DNA from 3 places in the Streptomyces thermoviolaceus genome. Region 3 is predicted to be linked to each of the others. Evidence: riboswitches for the same ligand, from Rfam matches in the RefSeq annotation. Region 3 holds a riboswitch; each other region holds the start of a gene.
What was found. A riboswitch is a leader RNA that binds a small molecule or an ion and turns the genes downstream of it on or off. The one in region 3 is predicted to bind thiamine pyrophosphate.
Positions count from the first base shown of each region.

Region 1: it holds a riboswitch for thiamine pyrophosphate, as region 3 does, so the genes downstream of both, thiO (glycine oxidase ThiO) here and thiC (phosphomethylpyrimidine synthase ThiC) in region 3, are expected to answer to the same signal.
Region 2: it holds a riboswitch for thiamine pyrophosphate, as region 3 does, so the genes downstream of both, OG899_RS06645 (thiamine ABC transporter substrate binding subunit) here and thiC (phosphomethylpyrimidine synthase ThiC) in region 3, are expected to answer to the same signal.

Region 1 covers NZ_CP109280.1:4,570,997-4,578,993, forward strand. Annotated here, with positions in the region: gene pknB (Stk1 family PASTA domain-containing Ser/Thr kinase) at 1-785, opposite strand, end outside; partial or broken gene OG899_RS19920 (thiazole synthase) at 886-1,677, opposite strand; gene thiS (sulfur carrier protein ThiS) at 1,681-1,881, opposite strand; gene thiO (glycine oxidase ThiO) at 1,899-3,065, opposite strand; TPP riboswitch at 3,062-3,174, opposite strand; gene OG899_RS19935 (NAD(P)/FAD-dependent oxidoreductase) at 3,326-4,555, shown strand; gene OG899_RS19940 (Rv2175c family DNA-binding protein) at 4,772-5,137, shown strand; gene thiE (thiamine phosphate synthase) at 5,379-6,038, shown strand; gene metF (methylenetetrahydrofolate reductase [NAD(P)H]) at 6,344-7,267, shown strand; gene OG899_RS19955 (hypothetical protein) at 7,324-7,997, shown strand, end outside.
Region 2 covers NZ_CP109280.1:1,535,181-1,543,177, forward strand. Annotated here, with positions in the region: gene OG899_RS06620 (hypothetical protein) at 1-121, shown strand, start outside; gene OG899_RS06625 (VOC family protein) at 322-687, shown strand; gene OG899_RS06630 (LAETG motif-containing sortase-dependent surface protein) at 894-1,604, shown strand; gene OG899_RS06635 (ABC transporter ATP-binding protein) at 1,728-2,750, opposite strand; gene OG899_RS06640 (ABC transporter permease) at 2,747-4,351, opposite strand; gene OG899_RS06645 (thiamine ABC transporter substrate binding subunit) at 4,414-5,490, opposite strand; TPP riboswitch at 5,576-5,683, opposite strand; gene rlmN (23S rRNA (adenine(2503)-C(2))-methyltransferase RlmN) at 5,798-6,904, opposite strand; gene OG899_RS06655 (enoyl-CoA hydratase-related protein) at 7,295-7,966, shown strand.
Region 3 covers NZ_CP109280.1:3,125,284-3,133,280, forward strand. Annotated here, with positions in the region: gene OG899_RS13670 (IclR family transcriptional regulator) at 1-486, shown strand, start outside; gene OG899_RS13675 (SsgA family sporulation/cell division regulator) at 585-1,022, shown strand; gene OG899_RS13680 (YibE/F family protein) at 1,119-2,615, opposite strand; TPP riboswitch at 2,688-2,865, shown strand; gene thiC (phosphomethylpyrimidine synthase ThiC) at 2,858-4,681, shown strand; gene OG899_RS13690 (aminoglycoside phosphotransferase family protein) at 5,138-6,052, shown strand; gene OG899_RS13695 (sporulation protein) at 6,056-7,432, opposite strand; gene OG899_RS13700 (ATP-binding protein) at 7,643-7,997, shown strand, end outside.

The DNA of each region.
Region 1 (7,997 bases), 1.4 Mb from region 3:
CGGTCCTCGGGGGTGCGTGCGGTGGCCGCCGAGACCAGCTGGTCCAGCTCCGCCGACAGGCCCGGCACCGCCGCGGACGGCGGCGGCACGTCCTCGTTCACATGCCGGTAGAGCACCTGGGCCGGGGTCTCGCCCTGGTGGGGCTTGGCCCCGGTGAGCATCTCGTAGAGCATCACCCCGCACGCGTAGACGTCCACGCGCGGCGAGGCGGTGCCCTCCTCGATCTGCTCCGGCGCGAGATAGGAGACCGTGCCGAGCACCGTGCCGGTGGTGTGGGTGACCGCGTCCACCGCCCGCACCAGTCCGAAGTCGGCGACCTTGACCCGGCCGTCGTCCCCTATCAGGACGTTCTCCGGCTTCATGTCGCGGTGCACGAAGCCGGCGCGGTGCGCGGCGCCCAGCGCCGCCAGCACCGGCTCCAGGATGTCCAGCGCGGCCCGCACCGGCAGGGCCCCGCGTTCGCGCAGCACGTCCCGCAGGGTGCAGCCGGAGACGTACTCCATGGCGAGGTAGACGTACGACCCGTCGGTGCCCTGGTCGAACACCCCGACGACGTTCGGGTGGTCCAGGCGGGCGGCGGACTTCGCCTCCCGGATGAACCGCTCCACGAAGGAGGCGTCCGCCGCGAGCGAGGGATGCATCACCTTCAGCGCGAGCACGCGGTCCAGCCGCGTGTCCAGGGCCCGGTAGACGGTCGCCATGCCTCCGACGGCTATCCGCGCGTCGATGCGATACCGGCCGTCGAGCACCTGCCCGACCAGAGGGTCCTGAAGGGTCGTGTCCACGCAGGCGAGTCTACGAGCCGCCCCCGACAGCGACGTCCCGCTCGGTGCCCTCGGTGGCGGACTGCGGCCGACCTGTGACGCCGTCCGCACGTGTGTGCGGAAAAGCGGGACGCTCCGGGTCCAGCCGGGCCAGCCCCTCGGTGGGGGAGGAGGCCTCGGCGAAGAACCGCTTGGGGATGCGGCCCGCCCGCCGGGCCAGCCGGCCCGCGGTCACCGCGTGCCGCATCGCCTCGGCCATCAGCACCGGGTCCTGCGCCCGCGTCACCGCGGAGGCGAGCATCACCCCCGCACAGCCCAGCTCCATCGCCAGGGCCACGTCCGAGGCGGTGCCCGCGCCCGCGTCCAGGATCACCGGCACCTCGGCCTGATCCACGATCAGCTCGAAGTTGTGCGGGTTGCGGATGCCGAGTCCGGAGCCGATCGGCGAGCCCAGCGGCATGATCGCGGCACAGCCGGCGTCCTGCAGCTTCCGGGCGAGCACCGGGTCGTCGTTGGTGTACGGCAGCACCGTGAAACCGTCGTCGACCAGCGTCTCCGCGGCGTCCAGCAGCTCGATCGGGTCCGGCAGCAGGGTGCGCTCGTCGGCGATGACCTCCAGCTTGACCAGGTCGGTGCCCAGCGCCTCGCGGGCCAGCCGCGCGGTGAGCACCGCCTCGCCGGCGGTGAAGCAGCCCGCCGTGTTGGGCAGCACCTGGATGTCCAGCTTCCGCAGCACGGACAGCACCGAGCCGTGCACCGACGGGTCGACCCGGCGCATCGCCACCGTGGTCAGTTCGGTGCCGGAGGCCGTCAAGGCCCGCTCCAGCACCTCCAGGCTGGGCGCCCCGCCGGTGCCCATGATCAGGCGGGAGGCGAACGTGCGGCCGCCGAGGACGAGAGGGTCGTCGGTCATGGGTCAGCCTCCCTGGACGGCGGTCAGCACCTCGACACGGTCGCCGTCACGCAGCGGTGTCGAGGCCCAGCGGGCGCGTGGCACGACGGTCTCGTTGAGGGCGGCGGCCACGCCCGAGGGTGCGGCGGTCAGGGAACGCACGACCGCGTCGAGGGACGTGCCGGGCGCCACCTGGCGGGGTTCACCGTTGACGGAGACGGTCACGTGGGCGACGGAGACGTTCATGCGGGCAGCTCCGTGAGGACGGCGGTGCGAAAGCGCCGCGGGGTGAAGGGGCGGGCGACGTCCGGCAGCTCGCCGGTGGTCAGGGCGTGCGCCAGGGCGTCGCCGGTGACGGGCGTGAGCAGCACGCCGTTGCGGTAGTGGCCGGTGGCCAGCAGCAGTCCGGGCAGCTCGGTCGGCCCGAGCAGCGGCGCGTTGTCCGGGGAGCCGGGCCGCAGCCCGGCGCGGGTCTCGGTCAGCGGCAGCTCGGTGATGCCGGGCACCAGCTCGTGCGCGTCGCGCAGCAGCTCGTACACCCCGCCCGCGGTCACCGTGGTGTCCCAGCCCAGCTCCTCGGTGGTCGCGCCGATCACCAGCTCGCCGCTGAGCCGCGGCACGAGGTACACCTGGCTGCCGCGCACCACGGCCCGCACGGTGCGGTTCAGGAAGGGCGCGTACCGCTTGGGCACGGTCAGCCGCACCACCTGCCCCTTCACCGGCCGCACCGGCGGCAGCACGTCGTCGGGCACGCCGGCGAGCTGCCCGCTGCGGCTGCCCGCCGCGAGCACCACCTGCTCGGCGCCGAGCCGTGTGCCGTCGCGCAGCTCGCAGCCCGCGGCCCGGTCCTGTTGCACGACGAGACGCTCGGCCCACGCCCGGTGGAAGACCACCCCGGCCCGCTCGCAGGCCGCCACCAGCGCGGCGGCCAGCCGCCGGGGGTCGATCTGGTGGTCGCCGTCCACCCGCAGCCCGCCGCGGACGCCGGGCGCGAGCATCGGCTCCAGACGCCGGCACTCCCGCCCGGACAGCCACTCCGACTCCAGACCCGAGGCCCGCTGCAGGGCGTGCAGTTCGCGCAGGTGAGCGCGGTCGTCGGCGTCCAGTGCGACGGCCAGGGTGCCGCAGCGGCGGTAGCCGAGGTCGTGGCCGGTCAGCTCGGACAGCTCGGCGGCGAAGTCCGGGTAGCGGCGCGCGGAGGCGAGGTTCAGCCCGAGCAGGGTCTGCTCGCCGTGGTGCAGCTCGGTGACGGCGGCCAGCATCCCCGCGGCCACCTGCGCGGCCCCGCCGCCGGGCTCGGGGTCCACCACCGCCGTGCGCAGGCCGCGCTGCGCCGCGCGCCAGGCGGTGACGAGACCGATGACGCCGCCCCCGATCACGAGGACGTCCGAAGTACGTGACAACGACATGGGCGAAACGCCCCTCCCTTCGCCGGCATGACCCGGATCAGGTTCGTACGGTCGGAGGCCGCCAGCCTCCCTCTCAGCCCGGTGCGTCCGGGCTCCCGCGCATGCTTGTACGGCCACCCTAGCCGCCGGGCCGCGATCTTGTAAGAGCGGGGCGGGCCCGCCCGCCGGGGCAGCGGCCCGGCCCGCGAGCCCCCGTGGAGAAGGGCCGTACGTCCCCTCGCCCCGTGCCCTGCGGGACGCGGGCTGTCTATGGTGATCAGGTGAGCGAGCAGACGCAGGAGAAGAACCCGGGCGGTCCGCGGCGCGTGGTCGTCGTCGGGGCGGGCATGGCCGGCGTGCAGACCGCGGTCGCGCTGCGCGAGGAGGGCTTCACCGGCACCGTCACCCTGATCGGCGCCGAACCCCACCAGCCCTACGACCGGCCGCCGCTGTCCAAGGCCGTGCTGCTCGGCACGGCCGAGGGCTCCGCCTTCGACATCGACTTCGAGGCGCTGTCGCTCCGGCTCCGCCTGGGCTGCGAGGCGCTGGCCGTGCACCCCGCGGAGCACGTGCTGGACACCTCCGAAGGGCCGGAGCCCTACGACGTGCTGGTGCTGGCCACCGGCGCCGAACCGGTCCGCCTGCCGGGCACCGAGGGCGTCCCCGGCGTCCACCTGCTGCGCACCCTGGACGACGCGGCCCGGCTGCGGCCGGTGCTCACCGGCCGGCAGGACGTCGTCGTGGTCGGTGCCGGCTGGATCGGTGCCGAGTTCGCCACCGCCGCACGCGAGGCGGGCTGCGCGGTGACGGTCGTGGAGGCCGCCGACCGGCCGCTGGCGGGCGTCCTGCCCGCCGAGGTGACCGCGCCGATGGCCGCCTGGTACGCGGAGAGCGGCGTGACGCTGCGCACCGACGCCCGCGTCGAGCGGGCCGAGCCGGGTGCGGTGGTGCTCGACGACGGCACACGGCTGCCCGCGGGCGCCGTCGTCGTGGGCATCGGCGCCCGCCCCGCCACCGCCTGGCTGGCCGGCTCCGGCATCGAGCTGGGCGCGCACGGCGAGGTGCTCGCCGACGACCGCCTGCGCACCTCGGTGCCGGACGTGTACGCGGTCGGCGACTGCGCCTCCTTCCCCTCCGCGCGCTACGGCGAACGTCTGCTCGTGCACCACTGGGACAACGCCCTCCAGGGCCCCCGCACCGTCGCCGCCCAGGTGATGGGCCGGGACGTGGTCTACGACCCGGTGCCGTACTTCTGGTCCGAGCAGTTCGGCCGGTTCGTGCAGTACGCCGGCCATCACACGGACGCCGACAGCATGGTCTGGCGCGGCGATGCGAGCGGCCCGGCCTGGTCGGTGTGCTGGCTGCGCGAGAACCGGCTGGTCGCCCTGCTCGCCGTCGGCCGGCCGCGGGACGTGGCCCAGGGCAGGCGGCTGATCGAGTCCGGCCGGCCGCTCGACCCCGCCCTGCTGCCGGACGCGTCGCGTCCGCTGAAGGCGGCGGTCGCCGCGTAGGCGCAGTGCCCCGTGACGGTCGGGGGAACGGCTCGGGGTCGTCCGCGACCGCGACGAGGTCGCGAACCGGCCACGGCACGGCCGCGGACCGCCCGGCCGCCGGGCGGCTCGTCCGCCCCCGCGCGCGTCCTGCCGTGTGATCTTCGCCGCGACGGGTCGTCGCAGGTGGACGCGGTTGGCTTCCGACTGTCGGTGGCAGATGGCAGGCTTGGTTGCGTGACCGAGATTGACGCGAAGATCGATGCTCTCGTCCCCGCCTGGCTCACCCTTCCCGACGTCGCCGAACGGCTCGGCGTCGAGGTGACGCGGGTGCGGCAGCTGGTCAAGGAGGGCCAGCTCATCGCCGTGCGCCGGGGGGAGAACCGGGTGCTGCAGGTTCCCGCCGCCTTCATCGACGGGGGCAAGATCGTCAAGGGCCTCACCGGCACCCTGACGCTCCTGCGGGACGACGGCTTCACGGTCGAGGAAATGATCGAGTGGCTGTTCACCGCCGACCCGACCCTGCCCGGCACCCCCGCGCAGGCCCTGAGGGAGAATCGGGGCACCGAGGTGAAGCGCCGCGCCCAGGCGCTCGCCATCTGACCAGCCGGATCATCCTGCTGACCAGCCGGATCGTCCTGACCGGCCGGATCATCCCGAACAGCCGGCTCAGCTGACCAGCCGGCCACCGGACACCCGGTGACCGGCCGGCGTACGGACCGCGGCCGGGACGTCACGGGCCCACCGGCCCCGCGCGTCCCGCACCGCGCCCGTACGCCGCCGACGCACCCGCACCGGCCGGGCCGATCCGGCCGGTGCGCACCGACGACGGGGGGACCCACGCATGCCCGACACCGCTCACGTCACCGCCCGTGACCGGCTCGCCGATGCGCGCCTGTACCTGTGCACGGACGCCCGCACCCGCCAGGGCGACCTGGAGGAGTTCCTCGACGCGGTCCTGGCCGGCGGTGTCGACATCGTGCAGCTGCGCGACAAGGGCATGGAGGCGGCCGAGGAACTGGAGCACCTCCAGGTCTTCGCCGACGCCTGCGCCCGCCACGGCAAGCTGCTCGCCGTCAACGACCGCGCCGACGTCGCCCACGCCGCCCGCCCGGACGTGCTGCACCTCGGCCAGGGCGACCTGCCGGTGCCCGCGGCCCGCGCGATCCTCGGCGACGGCATCCTGATCGGCCGCTCCACCCACAGCGAGGCGGAGGCCGCCGCGGCCGCCGTCCAGGAGGGCGTGGACTACTTCTGCACCGGCCCCTGCTGGCCCACCCCCACCAAGCCCGGCCGGCCCGCGCCCGGCCTCGACCTGGTGCGCTACGCCGCCGGCCTGGACACCGACCGCCCCTGGTTCGCCATCGGCGGCATCGACCTGGGCAATCTGGACGAGGTCCTGGACGCCGGAGCCCGGCGGGTCGTCGTGGTCCGCGCGCTCACCGAGGCCGACGACCCGGGCGCCGCGGCCGCCGCGTTCGCGCAGCGGCTGCGGGAGCGCTGACATCCGGGGCGCGTCGTTCGGATCGTCCCGGCGTCGCGGAGCCGGCACGCGCATCCGCCGTGTTGTCGTCACTCGCCCCGACGTTCCGCGCCGACTCCGTGATCTCTGACCTCCGCGCAGCTGCACGCACCGGAACCCGCTCGGGTCGCCCGAGACGCACCGCACCCCGCGGCCGGGCCGGGCCGGACGACAGGCCCCGGGCCGCCGGACGCCGCACTGTCCACTGTGTGGACAGCAAACCGGTAAAACGGGCAAAAGCCCGGCATCCGGTTGGGGGACCGGCGCGGCCTGGCTAACCTGCGGGTATGGCCCTCGGCACCGCATCCATCAGGTCGGACCACGCCCCCACCGTGCGCGACATGCTCGCGACCGGCAAGCGAACGTACTCGTTCGAGTTCTACGCCCCCCGCACCCCCAAGGGCGAGAGAAACCTGTGGAACGCGCTGCGCCGGGTCGAGGCCGTGGCCCCCGACTTCGTCTCGGTGACCTACGGCGCGGGCGGCTCCACCCGCGCCGGCACGGTGAAGGCCACCGAGGCCATCGCCTCCGACACCACGCTCACCCCGATCGCGCACATCACCGCCGTCGACCACTCCGTGGCCGACCTGCGCAACATCATCGGGCAGTACGCCGACGCCGGGATCCGCAACATGCTGGCGCTGCGCGGCGACCCGCCCGGGGACCCGATGGGGGAGTGGGTGCCCCACCCGCAGGGTCTGACCTACGCCGCCGAACTCGTCGAACTCATCAAGAACTCCGGCGACTTCTGCGTCGGCGTCGCGGCGTTCCCCGCGATGCACCCGCGCTCCACGGACTGGGACACCGACATCCGGCACTTCGTCGCCAAATGCCGGGCCGGTGCGGACTACGCCATCACCCAGATGTTCTTCGACCCCGAGGACTATCTGCGTCTGCGGGACCGGGTCGCGGCGGCCGGCTGCGACACCCCGATCATCCCCGAGGTCATGCCCATCACCAGCATGAAGACGCTGATGCGGGTGCCGCAGCTGACCAACGCCGTCTTTCCGCCGGCTGTGAAGGAGCGCATGGTCGCTGCGAAGGACGATCCCGCGGCGGTACGCTCCATGGGCATCGACTTCGCCACGGAGTTCTGCGCGCGGCTGCTGGCCGAAGATGTGCCCGGGCTGCACTTCATCACGCTGAACAACTCCACGGCGACACTGGAAATCTACGACAACCTGGGTCTGCACCACCCGCCGCGGGCCTAGGCCGGCCGTACGCGGATCCGCCGGACCGCGGCACGGCCTCGGGGAGAGGGGCGTACATGGGCTGGGCGGTCCTCTACATCGCGTTCGGCGTCGTCGCACTGTGGCTGCTCGGCGAGGTGCTGCTGCAGTACAAGGCACGGCTGCGGTGGCGGCTGCTGGCCTTCGCCGGTTTCCTCTGCGTGGTGCTGGGCGTGCTGCTGCCGTCGGTGATCGTGATCGCGCTGGGCGCCGTCGCCTTCGCGGTCGGCCAGACCTTCGTCACGCTGTCCTTCCGCCGCGGCTTCACGGCCGGCTGGGCGGTCCGGCACCCCGGCACGGGCGGTGAACGGCCCAAGCGCCGCCGTGCCCGCGGCGACCGTGCGGCCGCCGCCCCGGAGCCGGCCGCGCCCGCCGATGACGCAGGCGACACCGTCGGCGTCGCCGACACCGTCGCCGGCCACGAGGACACCCGGGAGCAGCCCCACATCCCCGCCCCGGCCCCGGACTACGGGTTCGAGGACGACGACGACCGCGACGACGTCTTCACCCCCGTCGACCGTACGGCCGCGCAGACGGCCGCCGAGTCCACCGCGGTCTACCAGCCGCAGCCCCTGCCCGACGACACCGGGCACTACGGCGTCTACGACTCCGGGTACTCCACGACGGACCAGACCCAGGCCCCGTACGCCGGCACCGCCCACACCGAGCAGTCCTACGGCTACGACTACTCCGGCTACGACGGCGCCGCCCA
Region 2 (7,997 bases), 1.6 Mb from region 3:
CGGCGCACCCGCCACCGCGCTGCGCTCGGCCGCCGCCCTGCGCGCGGGTGCCCTGCTCGCATTCTTCGCCCCGCTGACCCTGGTGATCGCCGACCTCGCCGCGCTCCCGCTGGCCCGCTGAGAAGCGGGCTGCCCGTCCGGAGCGCGGCGACCGGAGCGCACGGCCGCACACCGGGGGCGGACCACACGGCCCCGCACCGGGGGCGGACGCCACGGGCCGCACACCGGGGGCGGACACCACGGCCCCGCACCAGGGGCGGACGCCACGGGGCCGTACACCGGGGGCGGACACCACGGGGCCGTACACCGGCGACGAACGACGTGGCCGCCGCCAAGAGGTTCTTCACCGCGCTCGGTTCCACCGTCGACCCGCGCTTCTCGGACGACGACAGCCCCTCGGTCGTCATCAGCGACACCATCGTCGTGATCCTGCAGAGCAAGCGGCGCTTCGCCGAGCAGACCGTCGAGGAGATCGCGGACTCCACCGAGACGCGCGAGACCCTGATCTGTCTGAACGCCGAGAGCCGCGCGCAGGTGGACGAGCTGGCCGGCAAGGCGATCGCGGCGGGCGGCACGGCGACCGGCCGGGTCCACGACCACGAGCACATGTACGGCCGCGCCTTCGACGACCTCGACGGTCACACCTGGGAGATCGTGTGGAGGCACCCGTCGCCGGCACAGGGCTGAGCCGGCGACGGATCACCGGCCCGCACTCCGCGGCGGGCAATGAATGGGCAAAGGGACCGCGCACTTGGGACACTCGCGTTGACACTGCGGCGGAGACGCTTGTACACCTGTGGCTCTGCCGGGGGTGCCGGGTCCGATCGAGCGAGTCCCCGACGCCCCCTCAACTCCCCGACATCACGCATCCCGTGAAGGGCAAAGTGGCCATCGTGTCCAAATCCCGCCGTACCGCACGTTCCGTGCGCATCCTCGGTGTCGCGTCCGCGTCCGCAGCGCTCGCGCTCGGCGTCGCCGGCACCGCCTCGGCCTGCAACATCAGCGACTTCTCCGCCGCAGCCACGTGCGAGGACGGCAAGGGTTCCATCGTCGTCACCGACACGGACCGTGCGGGCACGCCCGCGCACATCAGTGTCTACCTGCAGGAGGACGGCTCCGAGAAGCTGATCGGCGAGCAGGACGTCAGGGGCACCGCCCAGGGCGCCTCGGTGACCTTCGCCGAGGACTGGCAGCCGGGCGCCACCTACCGCATCCACGTCAAGGCCGGCAACACGCTGGTGGACGAGGACATCAAGCCGAACCTGGTCACCCCGGCCACGGCTTGTGCCCCGGCGGCCCCCGGCACGCCCGCGAGCCCGTCGGAGTCGGCGACCCCGACTCCGTCGGACTCGGCCTCGGCGTCCGCGCCGGCCTTCGAGGCCTCGCCGAGCCCGACGGCCCCGTCCGCCGACCAGAGCGGCACCGCCCCGGCGGCGGCCCCGGCGAACGCCCCGTCGGCCGACGCCGGTCAGCGCAACCTGGCCGAGACCGGTGCGGACTCCCGCACCGGTCTGATCGCCGGCATCGCGGTCGCCCTGGTCGTCGTCGGCGGTGGCGCGGTCTTCTTCGGCATGCGCCGCCGCGGGGCGAACGGCGACAGCTGACGCTCCCGAACGACAGCCGGCGCACCCGCACCGTCGTCCGTGGCCCGTCCCCCGCTCGAGGGGGCGGGCCACGGCCGTTCCACGCCGGCCGCCTCGGGCCGGACACCAGCCGGGCGGCAGCGGTCAGCCCAGCACCACGACCTCGGCCGGGTCGAACTCCACGCCCACCTCGTCACCGGTCCGAGGTGCCGCGCGCAGGGCGCAGGCCGCCTGCAGCCGCGGGGCGTCCTCCGGCTGGAGATGGACGGTCACATGGGTGCCCTGGAAGGTGTGGGCGGCCACCGTGCAGCGCAGGCCCTCGCCGGCCGCGACCAGACGCACCCCGGCGGGCCGCACCAGCAGGGAACGCGTGCCCTGGGGAGAGTCCTCCGGCACCGGCACCGTGCCCCACGGCGTGTGGGCCCGCCGACCGTCGACACGCGCCTCGACCACGTTCTCGAAGCCGAGGAACCGGGCGACGAAGGCGTCCGCGGGCCGCTGCCAGACCTCGAGCGGCGTCCCGGTCTGCGCGATCCGCCCCTGACGCATCACCACCACCCGGTCGGCGAGCGCGAAGGCCTCGCCCTGGTCGTGCGTGACCGCGAGGACGGTGGTGCCGAGACGGGCGAACAGCTCCCGCAGTTCGACGACCAGCCGCTCCCGCAGCGAGCGGTCGAGCTGGCCGAGCGGCTCGTCCAGCATCAGCAGCCGCGGTCGCGGCGCCAGCGCCCGGGCCAGGGCGACCCGCTGCTGCTCTCCGCCGGACAGGGCGGCCACCGACCGGGCACCGGCTCCGGGCAGCCCGACCAGCTCCAGCAACTCCTGGACCCGTACGTCCCGTTCGGCCTTCGCGGTGCCGCGCATCCGCAGCCCGAAGGCGACGTTGGCGGCCACGTCCCGCTGCGGGAAGAGCTGGTGGTCCTGGAACATCAGGCCCACCTCGCGCCGGTGCACCGGCACCCCCGCCTGGTCCCGGCCGTCGAGCAGCACCCGTCCGCCGTCCAGCGGCTGCAGTCCGGCCACCGTGCGCAGCAGCGTGGACTTGCCGCTGCCGCTCGGGCCGAGCACGCACACCGTCTCGTGCTCGGCGACCGCCAGATCCACGGCGTCCAGGACCGTCCGGCCGCCCAGGCGCACGGTCGCGGCCCGAAGGCTCAGCAGCGTCACAGCTCCCCCGTCTTCTCGGCGCCGCGCAGGTGCTCCAACACCAGCAGAGCCACGGCGCACACCACCATCAGGATCGTCGACAGGGCCATCGCCTGCCCGTAGTTGAGGTCGCCGGGCCGGGAGAGCAGCCGGGCCACGGCCACCGGCAGCGTCGGGTTGTCCGACCGGGCGATGAACACGGTCGCCCCGAACTCACCCAGCGACACCGCGAAGGCGAACCCGGCGGACACCAGCAGCGCCCGCCGCACCAGCGGCAGGTCCACCTCGCGCCACACCCGCCAGGGGGAGGCGCCGAGCACCGCGGCCGCCTGACGCAGCCGCACGTCCACCGCGCGCAGCACCGGCAGCAGGGTGCGCACCACGAACGGCACCCCGACCAGGGCCTGGGCGAGCGGCACGAGGATCCAGGACTGCCTGAGGTCCAGCGGGGGTTCGTCCAGGGCGATCAGGAAGCCGAAGCCGACGGTGACGGTGGAGACCCCGAGCGGCAGCATCAGCAGCGCGTCGAAGCCGCGCACGATCCGGCCGGCGTCCCGGCGGGCGAGTGCCGCGGCGGCCAGGGCGCCGATCACCACGGCGATCGCGGTCGCCGCCGCGGCGTAGGACAGGGAGGCGCCGACGGCGTGCAGCGGCGCGACGAGGAAGGTGCCGCCGTCGGCGTTCGTCAGCGCCCGGTAGTAGCCGAAGCCCGGGGCGGTGAGCGAGCGCTGCACCAGCACGGCCAGCGGCAGCACGAGCAGCACGGCGACACTGAGGAGGACGGCGACCAGCAGCGCCCACTGGCCCGCGCCGCGCGGGCGGCGCGCGGTGCCGGCCGCGTCCACCAGCTTCAGCGCGGTCTCCCGGCGCCGGACCGTCCAGGCGTGCACGGCCAGGATCGCGCCCACGCACACGAACTGCACCAGGGTGAGCACCGCGGCCGTGGACAGGTCGAACAGCTCCGAGGTCTGCCGGTAGATCTCCACCTCCAGGGTGGAGTAGGCGGGGCCGCCGAGGATCTGCACCACACCGAAGGAGGTGAAGGTGAACAGGAACACCATGAGCGCGGCGGCGGCGACCGCGGGCGCCAGCGCGGGCAGGGTCACGGTGCGCCAGGCGGTCAGCGGGGTGGCGCCCAGGGTGCGCGCGGCCTCCTCCTGCCGCGGGTCCAGCTGCGCCCACAGCCCGCCGACCGTGCGGACGACGACCGCGTAGTTGAAGAAGACATGGGCGAGCAGGATCGCCCACACCGTGGTGTCCAGCCGTATCCCCCACAGCTCGTCCAGCAGGCCGCCACGCCCGAGCAGCGCCAGGAACGCCGTGCCGGCCACGACCGTGGGCAGCACGAACGGCACCGTGACCACGGCCCGCAGCACCTGCCGGCCGGGGAAGTCGAACCGGGCGAACACATAGGCGCCGGGCAGGGCGATCAGCAGGGTCAGCGCGGTGGAGGCGAGCGCCTGCCAGGTGGTGAACCACAGCACGTTCCGGATGCCGCTGTCGCCGAGCACCTCCGCGATCCGCCCGGGGTGCCAGGCCCCGTCGGTGTACAGCCCGCGCCGGACGATCGCGGCGACGGGGTAGGCGAAGAACACCGCGAAGAACGCGACGGGCACGGCCATCAGACCCAGCCGCGCCGCGTTCCCCGAACGCCGCCCGCGGGGGCGCACCGCCCCGCGCCGGGCTACTTCAGGACGAGCGAGGTCCACGACTTGACCCACTGGTCACGGTGGTCGGCGATGGTCTCGGGCGCCATGGTCTCGGGGTGCGGGGCGGGCTTGCCGTAGCGGCTGAACTCCTCGGGCACCGCGGCGCCCTTGCGCACCGGCTGGACGAACATGGTGAGCGGCATGTCCTCCTGGAACTCCTTGCCGATCAGGAAGTCGAGGAACGCCTTGCCGCCCTCCGGGTTGCGGGCGTTGGCGAGCAGTCCCGCGTACTCGGTCTGCCGGAAGCAGGTGCCGTACGCCACCCCGGTCGGCGCGGTCTTCGGCTTCGGGTCGGCGTAGACGACCTCGGCGGGCGGCGAGGAGGCGTAGGAGACGACCAGCGGCCGGTCGCCCTTGGCCTTCCGGCCTCCGGCGGAACCGGAGAACTCCTGGTTGTAGGCCAGCTCCCAGCCGTCGACCACCTTGACGCCGTTGGCCTTCAGCTTCTTCCAGTACCCCTGCCAGCCGGGGTCGCCGTACCGGGCGACGGTGCCGAGGAGAAAGCCGAGCCCGGGCGAGGCGGTGGCGGGGTTCTCGACGACCAGCAGGTTCTTGTACTGCGGCTCGACCAGGTCGTCGAAGGAGGACGGCGGGGTCAGGTGGTGGTCGGCGAAGTACTTCTTGTCGTAGTTGACGCAGATGTCGCCGGTGTCGACGGGGGTGACGCGGTTCTTGCCCCGGTCGGCCAGGTACTGCGGCAGCACCTGGTCGAGCCCCTTGGCCCGGTACGGCTGGAACAGGCCGCCGGACAGCGCACGGGACAGCAGCGTGTTGTCGACGCCGAAGAAGACGTCGCCCTGCGGGTTGTCCTTGGTCAGCAGGGCCTTGTTGACGGCCTGGCCCGCGTCGCCGTCCTTGAGGACGGTGACCTTGTACCCGGACTGCTTCTCGAAGTCGGCGATGACGCTCTTGGAGGCCGCCCAGGAGTCGTGGCTGACGACGGTCACGGTCCTGGTGTCCGCGGCCGTGGATCCGGTGCTGCCGGAGCCGCAGGCGGACAGCGCGACCAGGCCGAGGCCGGCCGCGACGGCGGCGAGGGTTCTGTGATGCACGTGGAGTGTCCTCCTGGATGGTTGCCAGGAAGAGACGCGGCCCTGCCCGGACCCCTCGTGCGGGGTTCCGGGCAGGGCGCTACAGCTCGAGTGATGACCGAACTCCCTACCCAGAATGACCTGGGCGAGGTTCAGAGGGTCTGCGGCCCTTCCGCCGCACTCTCAGCGCTGTGGCGCTCCCCTGTCGGAATGGTGTGTGCAGTTGTCGCGGATCAGATTACCGCCCGCCCGCGGGCGGCCGCCCGCGCGGTCCTCGCCCTGCCCGGCGGCCCGGCCACCGCTCGCCGGCGGCCGGGCTGCGGTCGGCCTACCGCTCGGCGGCGGCCAGCTGCCCGCAGGCGCCGTCGATCTCCTGGCCGCGGGTGTCCCGGATGGTCACCGGCACGCCGTGGGCCTCGATCGCCTCCACGAACGCCTTCTCGTCCTCGGGCCGGGACGCGGTCCACTTCGAGCCGGGCGTCGGGTTCAGCGGGATCAGGTTGACGTGCACCGGCTTGCCCTTGAGCAGCCGGCCGAGCCGGTCGCCGCGCCAGGCCTGGTCGTTGATGTCCCGGATCAGTGCGTACTCGATGGACAGCCGGCGCCCCGACTTCTGGGCGTAGGCGAAGCCGGCGTCCAGCACCTCCCGCACCTTCCACCGGGTGTTCACCGGCACGAGGGTGTCGCGCAGCTCGTCGTCGGGGGCGTGCAGGGAGATCGCCAGCCGGCACTTGAGCCCCTCGTCGGCGAACCGGTGGATCGCCGGGACCAGGCCCACCGTGGAGACGGTGATGCCGCGCTGGGACAGCCCCAGGCCGTCCGGCTCGGGGTCCGTCAGCGCCCGGATGGCCCGCACGACCCGGTTGTAGTTGGCCAGCGGCTCGCCCATGCCCATGAACACGATGTTGGACAGCCGCGCCGGTCCCCCGGGCACCTCCCCGTCGCGCAGGGCCCGCATGCCGTCCACGATCTGGTGCACGATCTCGGCGGTCGACAGGTTCCGCTCGAGCCCGGCCTGACCCGTGGCACAGAACGGGCAGTTCATGCCGCACCCGGCCTGAGAGCTGACGCACATGGTCACCCGGTCCGGGTAGCGCATCAGCACCGACTCCACGAGGGTGCCGTCGAACAGCCGCCACAGCGTCTTGCGGGTGGTGCCCTGGTCGGTCGACAGATGCCGCACGACCGTCATCAGCTCCGGCAGCAGCGCCTCGCGCAGCTTGCCCCGCGAGGCCGCGGGGATGTCGGTCCACTGCTCCGGGTCGTGCGCGTACCGCGCGAAGTAGTGCTGCGAGAGCTGTTTGGCGCGGAACGGCTTCTCACCGATCGCGGCGACCGCCTCCTTGCGCTCGGCAGGCGTGAGATCGGCAAGGTGCCGCGGCGGCTTCTTGGCTCCGCGCGGCGCGACGAATGTGAGTTCTCCGGGCTTGGGCATGGTCGTTCCAGTGTCGCAGATACGGAGGGGTGGCCCGGGGTGTCGTCCGTTACCCCCGCCGCCGACCGTCACCGGCGGCCGACGGTGAGCGGCAGCGGACGGTGCGGGTAGGGCCTGGCGACCCGTGCGACCGGCCGTTGTGCGGCTGCCGTCCCCGCCTGCTGGTCGTCCGCGCGCAGGGGCTGCTTCGGGGCCGGAGGTCACGGATCGGGGAGGTTGCCTCCCGCACCGCCCACAGCGCTTTCGTGCCCGTGCCGGCCCGGTCCTCGCCGCCGGACGTCCCCGCTCACGCGGTGCCGGGTGTCCCGGGCGGCGGCCGCACGCCCTTGCGCGGCGGCACGCCGCCACCTACCTTGCGGGCGCACCAGCACCGCCCTCGAAGGAGCCGTCATGCCCGCGCTCGACCGTCAGGACACCGTCTTCATCCTCGACCTGGGGGACGGTGAGAACCGCTTCCATCCCGAGTGGATCGGCGCGGTCGGTGCCGCGCTCGACGAGGTGGAGAAGGCCGAGGGTCCTCGTGCCCTGGTGACCGTCGCCACGGGCAAGATCTACTCGAACGGGCTGGATCTTGAGTGGCTGTCCGCGCACGCCGACCGGTACCGCGACTACCTGGTCTCGGTGCACGAGCTGCTGGCGCGGATGCTGGCCCTGCCCGTCGTCACCGTGGCCGCGCTGCAGGGGCACACCTTCGGCGCCGGCGCGATCCTCTCCCTGGCGCACGACTTCCGCGTGATGCGTGCCGACCGCGGCTTCTGGTGCGTGCCCGCAGTGGACGTCGGCATCCCCTACACCTCCGGCATGGCGGCGCTGATCCAGGCACGGCTGGCGCCGCAGACCGCGCACGAGGCCATGGTCACCGCCCGCCGCTACGGCGGCACCGACGCCGCGGCCGCCGGCATCGCCGACCGGGCGGTCGCCGAGGACGCCGTGCGCTCCACGGCCGTCGAACTCGCCCGGGCCCAGGCGGACCGGGCCGGTGAGACCCTCGGCACCATCAAGTCCCGCATGTACGGCTCGGTGCTGACCGCACTGCGCGACACCGGCGACCCGCTCGGCTGACCGGAGCAGCCGGTGGGTCCCCCATGAGCAG
Region 3 (7,997 bases):
GCACAATGGCGCGATCTGATCGGTGTACCGCTCTACTACGCGCGGTACCGGGACGGCGAGATCGACATCCTGTGCGTGTCCGAGACACCCGGCAATCCGGCCGTGCACGAATGGGCCGACTTCCGTGAGACCGGACACGCGCACGCGATCGGGCAGTGCCTGCTGTTCCAGCTCGACGAGGACGCCCGCCGCGACCACCTGGACCGCTATCCCGTGCAGTCGCTCACCCGGTACACGGTGCGGGACGCCGCTACGCTGCTGCGGCGCCTGGAACGGGTCGGACGCATGGAACCGGTGACGGAGCGGCAGGAATACGTCCTGGGCACCGTCTGTGCGGCCGTGCCCCTCACCATCGGGGACGCGGCGGCGACCATCGCCCTGTCGCTCCCCGCCCGCCAGAGCGACCGGCTGCTGCCCGCCGCACGGCAGCTGCAGCGCGAGATGGGACGACGCGTCGGCTCCCTCGCACTGGCTATCAGTATCTGAAAACTCACTCCTTGTGATCTGCCATATACGTTCAGCAAGATGCCACCAGTGTCACGAGGATGATTCCCGGCCAGTCGACGGCAGATGACGGGGTAGCGATGCGCGAGTCCGTACAAGCAGAGGTCATGATGAGCCTTCTCGTGTCCGAGGAGCTCTCCTTCCGCATTCCGGTGGAGCTGCGGTACGAGACCAGCGATCCCTATGCCGTGCGGCTCACCTTCCACTTGCCCGGCGACGCCCCGGTGACCTGGGTCTTCGGACGCGAGCTGCTGATCGACGGAGTGGGTACCCCGTGCGGGGACGGGGACGTGCGGATCTCGCCCGCGGACGGCGACTCCCTGAACGAGGTGCTGATCCGGCTGCAGGTCGGCAACGACCGCGCGTTGTTCCGTTCCTCCACCGCGCCCCTGGTGGCGTTCCTGGACCGTACGGACAAGCTGGTGCCGCTGGGCCAGGAAGGCGCACTCGCCGACTTCGACGCCCACCTCGACGAGGCCCTGGACCGGATCCTGGCCGAGGAACAGAGCGCGGGCTGAAGCGTTTCCCCACGGGGCGGCGCGCAGGCGTAACGCTTCACCGCGCGCCCCCGGGGCACGGGCGGAGGGCCGGCCGCGCAGCCGGACGCCACGGGATCACCGCTTGCGCCGCCTGCCCCGTCCGCCGCGTGCCGGCGCGGGCACCCCTGGCCCGGCCACCTGCGGCCTCCGCCTCGTGACCCGGTCCGGCCGGTCGGCGGCGACCACCACCGCGGCCAGGGCGGTGGTGACGGGCACCGAAGCGACCAGGCCGATCGACCCGACCAGCGTGCGGACGATCTCCTCCGCCACCAGTTCGCTGTTGGCGACGGTCCCGATGCTGCTGCCGGCGACCGAGAACAGCAGCAGCAGAGGCAGCGCCGCGCCCGCGTACGCCAGCACCAGGGTGTTGACGACCGATGCGATGTGGTCGCGCCCGATGCGGATCCCGGCCCGGTACAGCCCGCGCCACCCCATGGACGGATTGGCCTCGTGCAGTTCCCAGACCGCCGACGTCTGGGTCACCGTCACATCGTCCAAGACGCCGAGCGAGCCGATGATGACGCCGGCGAGCAGCAGGCCGCTCATGTCGATCGACGGATACAGGCCGTGGATGAGCCCGGTGTTGTCGTCCGTATTGCCGGTCAGCGCTGCCCAGCCGATGAACAGCGACCCCAGCGCGCCGGTGAGCACCAGGGACACCAGCGTGCCCAGCACGGCCACCGAGGTGCGGGCCGACAGGCCGTGACACAGATACAGGGCGAGCAGCATGATGGCGCTCGATCCGACCACCGCCACGACGAGCGGATTCGAGCCCTGCAGGATCGCCGGCAGGATGAACAGGCTCAGCACCACGAAGCTGATGGCCAGCGCGATCAGCGCCATCACGCCCCGCATCCGTCCGACGAGCACCACGGCGAGGGCGAAGACACCGGCCAGCAGGCCCACCGGAAGGCGCCGGTTGACGTCGGTGACCGAGTACTGCAACTCCCGTGGTGCGGTCGGCTCGTAGGCCACCACGACCTTCTGGCCCTCGTGCAGCTGTCGCGGCTGGTCCGGCTGCACGATCTCGGTGAAGGTGCGGCCCTTGTCCTTGCCGGTGTCCACCCGAACGGTGGCCTTGGTGCAGGTACCGCTCCGGCCCGAGGAATCTCCGGCAGCCGTGGCCTGGCCGGTGGGGTCGTCCTCGCCGGCCGTTCCTCCGGACGTGTGAAGGGCCGTGCAGCTCGCCTTCACCACTGCGGTGACCGTGGCCTGCTGCGTCTGCCGGTCGAAACCCACGCCGGTGCGCTGGTGCGCGGGAGTGCCGCCGGGCCAGAGCACGACGAGCCCGACCACCACCGCGACCGCGAACGGGATCAGGACCGCGGCGATGACCGTGCGCAGATGCCGGGAGACCGGCGCGGCGGGCCCATGGGCATGGCTGTGTCCGTGTCCGTGCCCCTGAACCGCGCGGCTGTGCTCGTGGTGGTGGCCGTCACCGGCACGGGCCGGCTCGGCCGGTGGCGCGGGAGCCGCCCACACGGGCTCCCCCGGTGTCGGCGCGCGATGCCCGGCCCCGGGGCCACGCCGTGGGTCGGGCGGTGGGTGCGGGAACTGCTGGGTCGTCGTCACCGACCGATCATTGCAAGAACCGGGAGGGCCCACTGTTCAGCACGCTGTGCATGACGCTAGCGTGGAGGCACCTTTTGCACACGCGGGAGCTCGGAGCACCGGGCTGAGAGGGCGCTGACCTCCGTCTTCGCGATGTTTCACGTGGAACAGCGATGGTCCATCGACAGACATCGGCAGACGGTAACCGCTGCGTCGACCGCCGAACCTGTTACCGGGTAATGCCGGCGTAGGGAGTAGGTCTCATGACCAACAAGGACGTAAGCACGCCTGCCTCCGCCCAGACGTCCCCCGACGGGGCGCAGTCCCATGCCCAGGGAGAGGCCGGGAAGTCCATCGGCTGGCACAAGGCATACATCGAGGGCTCACGCCCCGACATCCGGGTGCCGGTCCGTCAGGTGCACTTGACCAACGGCAGCTCGGTGTCGCTGTACGACACCTCGGGCCCGTACACCGATCCGCACGTCGACACCGATGTCCGCCGGGGATTGGCGCCGCTGCGGCAGAACTGGATCATCGCCCGTGGCGACACCGAGGAGTATCCGGGCCGTCCGGTACGGCCCGAGGACGACGGCATCAGGCACACCTCGCCACGCGGGGGACTGCGCAACCTCGACGCCGTGTTCCCCGGCCGGCCGCGGCAGCCGCGGCGTGGCCGCGACGGCCGGGCGGTGACCCAGCTGGCGTATGCACGGCGCGGTGAGATCACCCCGGAGATGGAGTTCGTGGCGCTCCGGGAGAACGTCTCTCCGGAGGTCGTCCGCGAGGAGATCGCGGCGGGCCGGGCCGTGCTGCCGGCCAACGTCAACCACCCCGAGACCGAGCCGATGATCATCGGCAAGCGGTTCCTGGTGAAGGTCAACGCCAACATCGGCAACTCCGCGATCACCTCCTCCATCGAGGAGGAGGTCGAGAAGATGACCTGGGCCACCCGCTGGGGCGCCGACACCGTCATGGATCTGTCCACAGGCCGCAACATCCACACCACCCGCGAGTGGGTGCTGCGCAATTCTCCGGTCCCCATCGGCACGGTGCCGCTCTACCAGGCACTGGAGAAGGTCGGTGGCAAGGCCGAGGAACTGACCTGGGAGATCTACAAGGACACGGTCATCGAACAGGCCGAGCAGGGCGTGGACTACATGACGGTGCACGCCGGGGTGCGTCTGGCCTATGTGCCGCTGACGGCACACCGCAAGACGGGCATCGTCTCCCGGGGTGGCTCGATCATGGCGGCCTGGTGCCTGGCGCACCACAAGGAGTCCTTCCTCTACGAGCACTTCGAGGAATTGTGCGAGATCCTCGCCGCCTACGACGTGACCTTCTCGCTGGGGGACGGGCTGCGGCCCGGCAGCATCGCGGACGCCAATGACGAGGCGCAGTTCGCGGAGCTGCGCACGCTCGGCGAACTCGGGCGCGTCGCCCGGCGCTTCGAGGTCCAGACCATGATCGAGGGTCCGGGCCATGTCCCGATGCACAAGATCAAGGAGAACATCGACCTGCAGCAGGAGATCTGCGACGAAGCCCCCTTCTACACGCTCGGCCCGCTGACCACCGACATCGCCCCCGCGTATGACCACATCACCTCCGGCATCGGGGCCGCGATGATCGCCTGGTGGGGGACGGCCATGCTCTGCTACGTCACCCCGAAGGAGCACCTGGGCCTGCCCGACCGGGACGACGTGAAGACCGGCGTGATCACCTACAAGATCGCTGCGCATGCCGCCGACCTCGCCAAGGGGCACCCGGGTGCCCAGGCGTGGGACGACGCGTTGTCCGATGCCCGTTTCGAGTTCCGGTGGGAGGACCAGTTCAACCTGGCCCTCGATCCGGACACGGCACGGGAGTTCCACGACCAGACCCTCCCGGCGGAACCCGCCAAGACGGCCCACTTCTGCTCGATGTGCGGCCCGAAGTTCTGCTCGATGAAAATTAGCCAAAGCATCACAAAGAAGTTCGCCGGCGACGTGGCTGAAGGGGCGACGGCCGAGGAGGTCGCCGAGGGGATGATGCAGAAGTCCAGGGAGTTCGCGGAGGCGGGGCACCGGCTGTACCTGCCGATCGTCGACTGAGGCACTGATGCACATCTGCCCGTAAGAGCGGCGGTTCCGATGATCGTCGGCCCTCCATCTGAATCAAGATGGAGGGCCGACGACTTGTTCGGCAACGAGTCCCAAGCAAGACGGCTCTGTACAACCAGCGACTCGGCTCGACCTCGTCCCGGTTCAGGTGCCTCTCCGGATCGTCAGTGGCGGCCGGTACGGTTGCAGCGTCATGGGTGTGATCCGCAGCAGAGGCTCGGTCGAGAAGTGAGAGGGGTGGTCGCACATGGCGACAGGCCGTCTGACTCTGTCGTGGGTTGGCAGAGATAAGGCTCTGCTGAACGCGGATCATGGTCGTCCTTGATGTGCTCTCGCCCTGCTATCTCTGCGGTAGGTACCGTCGGGTCGTGTCTGGTACACGTCGGGGTTGGTCACCTCTAGTCGTGTGCCGGTTGATCGCGCGCGACTAGGGGAGCTGGTGCGGGCATGGCGGTTGACGCTGCTCGGTCGGATGAGGGGTTCACGTCAGCGGAGGCTGCACGGGTGATGAGTGCCGCGTGCCGAGTAGCTGGGTTGGATGACAGAGACGCTGAGCTCATCCGCCTCGGGGAGAACGCGCTGTTTCGGCTGGCCTCGGTCCCGGTGGTCGTGCGCGTTGCCCGTGGTGAGGAGTACCTGCCGAAGGCGCGCACTGAGGTAGGGGTGTCTCGATGGCTTGCTGCGGAAGGGTTTCCGGCCGCACGCGTCGTCGACGACCTGGAGCAGCCGTTGTTGGTCGAGGGCCACCCAGTGACCTTCTGGCACCTCATCGTGGAGGGTGACCGCAAGGCAACCTATGGGGAGCTGGGCAGCGTCCTGCGTGACTTGCACTCCATGACGCTGCCGGCCGGGCTTGAGCTGCCGTCGTTCGACCCTTTCGACAAGCAAGAACTGCGGATCAGCCGAGCTGCGATCCCGGACGACGACAGGGTGTTCCTTCGCAAGCGTTGGCGTGAGCTGCACGACCAATTCGGAGAGCTGAGGTTCGAGACGCCCAAGGGACCGGTGCACGGTGACGCTCACGTGCAGAACCTCATGGTGAACGAGCGGAACGAGGCGGTTCTGATCGACTTCGAAGCCTTCTGCTTCGACCACCCCGAGTGGGATCTGATGGTCACGGCGGTGGAGCATCACAGTCTTGGGTGGCAGACCGATGAACAGTACGCCGACTTCGTCCGGGCGTATGGGCGGGACCTGTACGACTGGTACGGATACGACACGCTTCGGCGGCTCCAAGAGTTCAGCATGACGACGTGGCTCATGCAGAACGTGCAGGAGGATCAGGAGACGGCGGACGAGTACCGTCGGCGTATCGCCGCCCTGCGCGACGATGATGCGCCGCGTGATTGGCGACCGCGATAGCTGTTACTCGTCCTCGTCGTCCAGGCGGGCGAGTGCTTCGCTGACTTGCTCGTTGAAGGTGACGACGGCGGGATGGGGCGCATGCTCGCTGACTTCCGCCTGGAAGTCGGTGACATAACGCTGGAAGCGTGAGGACTGGAGGGAGTCGCCACCGTCCACGGCAAGGCTTGCGGTGGCGATGGCGGCTTCCAAATCGCCGTTCAGTAGCTGGCTCTGGGCGAGCACCATGCGGCAGAAACCGAGGGTGCGGGCGTACTGGGGGTCGGTGCTGTCGACGGCGCGTTGTGCATGCTCGACGGCTTCCCTGCGCATTTTCAGGTCGCGGAAGCAGTGGCAGAACTCACCCAGGAGTTCGGCTTCGTCGAAGTAGCTCAGCCATGTGGGGTCGTCGGCGGTGTCGGCTTGCTCGAAGTGCCGTTCGGCCTGGTTCATGGCGTGGCCGGCCCCGGTGCGGTCGCCTGCGTTGGACAGAGCTCGGGCTTCCATGGCCCAGTAGTTCGCCATGGCGCGTGGGGTGGCTCGGCCTTTGGCGCCCTCGACGGCAGCACGGGCGAGTTGGATGGCTTGGGTGTGGTTGCCCAGATAGTTGGCCTGGTGGCTGAGGTTGCCGAGGATGCGGGCGCCGAACATGCGGTCGTCGATGACCTGGGACAGGCGCAGTGTGGAGGTGAGGTAGCGGTGGGCGAGTCGGTGGTTGCCGATGTCGTACGCGGTCCACGCCAGCAACTGGGACACCTCGGCGGCGGCGCTGAACAGCGCATGGCCCACCTTCTCGCTGTAGCTGGCATTGAGCAGCGGCAGGACCTCATGGCGGAAGTAGTGGCGTAAGGCTCGGTGGCCGTGGCCTCCGCCGTACTTGAAGTCGAGCTGCATGAACGTGGCCGCTGCGTCCCTGATCGCACGCACGTCTCGCATGCCGACTCGTTGACGAGCGGGTCGGTCGGCCTGGATGCCGTCAGGGCGCGCGATCATCCAGGAGAGGACAGTGGTGCTGAGGTCGGCGTCTGCTACGACCAGTCGATCGGTGACCGCCTCCTCGGCGCGCTCTTGGGCGAGTCCGTCCAGCATGGACAGAACGTCAGGGACCGCGCTCGGGTAATTCACGGGCTCCGGGGCGGTCGGCCGGCTGTGGTCGAAGAACCCGAGATCAGTCGGCGTGACGCGGCGGCCCAGCTTCGAGCTGAGCACGTCCGCCATGATCGCCGCGGTCTGGGGCTGGATACCGGCGCCGTTTCGCCAGCGCTGCACTGAGACATGTGTCGTTCCGAGCTTGATGCCTCGCTGGTCTGCGGCATCTCTCATTCGTTTGGCAAGGCCTTTGTTCGAGACTTTCGCCTCGTCCATGACGGCGATCAACTGCGCGTTCGGCTCTCGGTTCATGCTCCCCTGCCAACCCGAGAATGACGGCGAGTGTTCATCGTGTCACAGCAGGCTCTCGCTGGGGGGTTCATTGGTGAACCCCCTTTGCGTTTGTCGGTGTTCACGTGAACCCCCTGGTGAACGCTCCCGGTCAGCGGCCTTCCGCCGTGTACTGGCCTGCATGCGGCAAGCGGTGTCGTGAGGGCTGTCTCAGGCTCGGAAGGGAACGTGATGGATGCGGGGAAAGCCAAGCGTCTGGCGAGTGAGTTGGACGCATACGCCCACTGGTTCGTGGCGCCGGATGCGTCCTCCACGGGGCATTACCTGACACTGACGCTCTTCGCCGAGTGCGGAAACGCGGCACGCATCGCACGGGACCAGACGGCTGAGTTCCTTCGGGGCACGGGTGCCAGTGGCGTAGTGGATGATGCCCGGCTGGTTGTTTCGGAGCTGGTCGGAAACGTGGTGAACCACGCGGTGCCGGATCGGCATCTGGCCCGTCCGGGTGGTTGCCGGCGTATCGACGTGATCTTCAAGGTGTGGCCGAAGTGGCTGTTCATCGGTGTTGCCGATGAGGACTCGACGC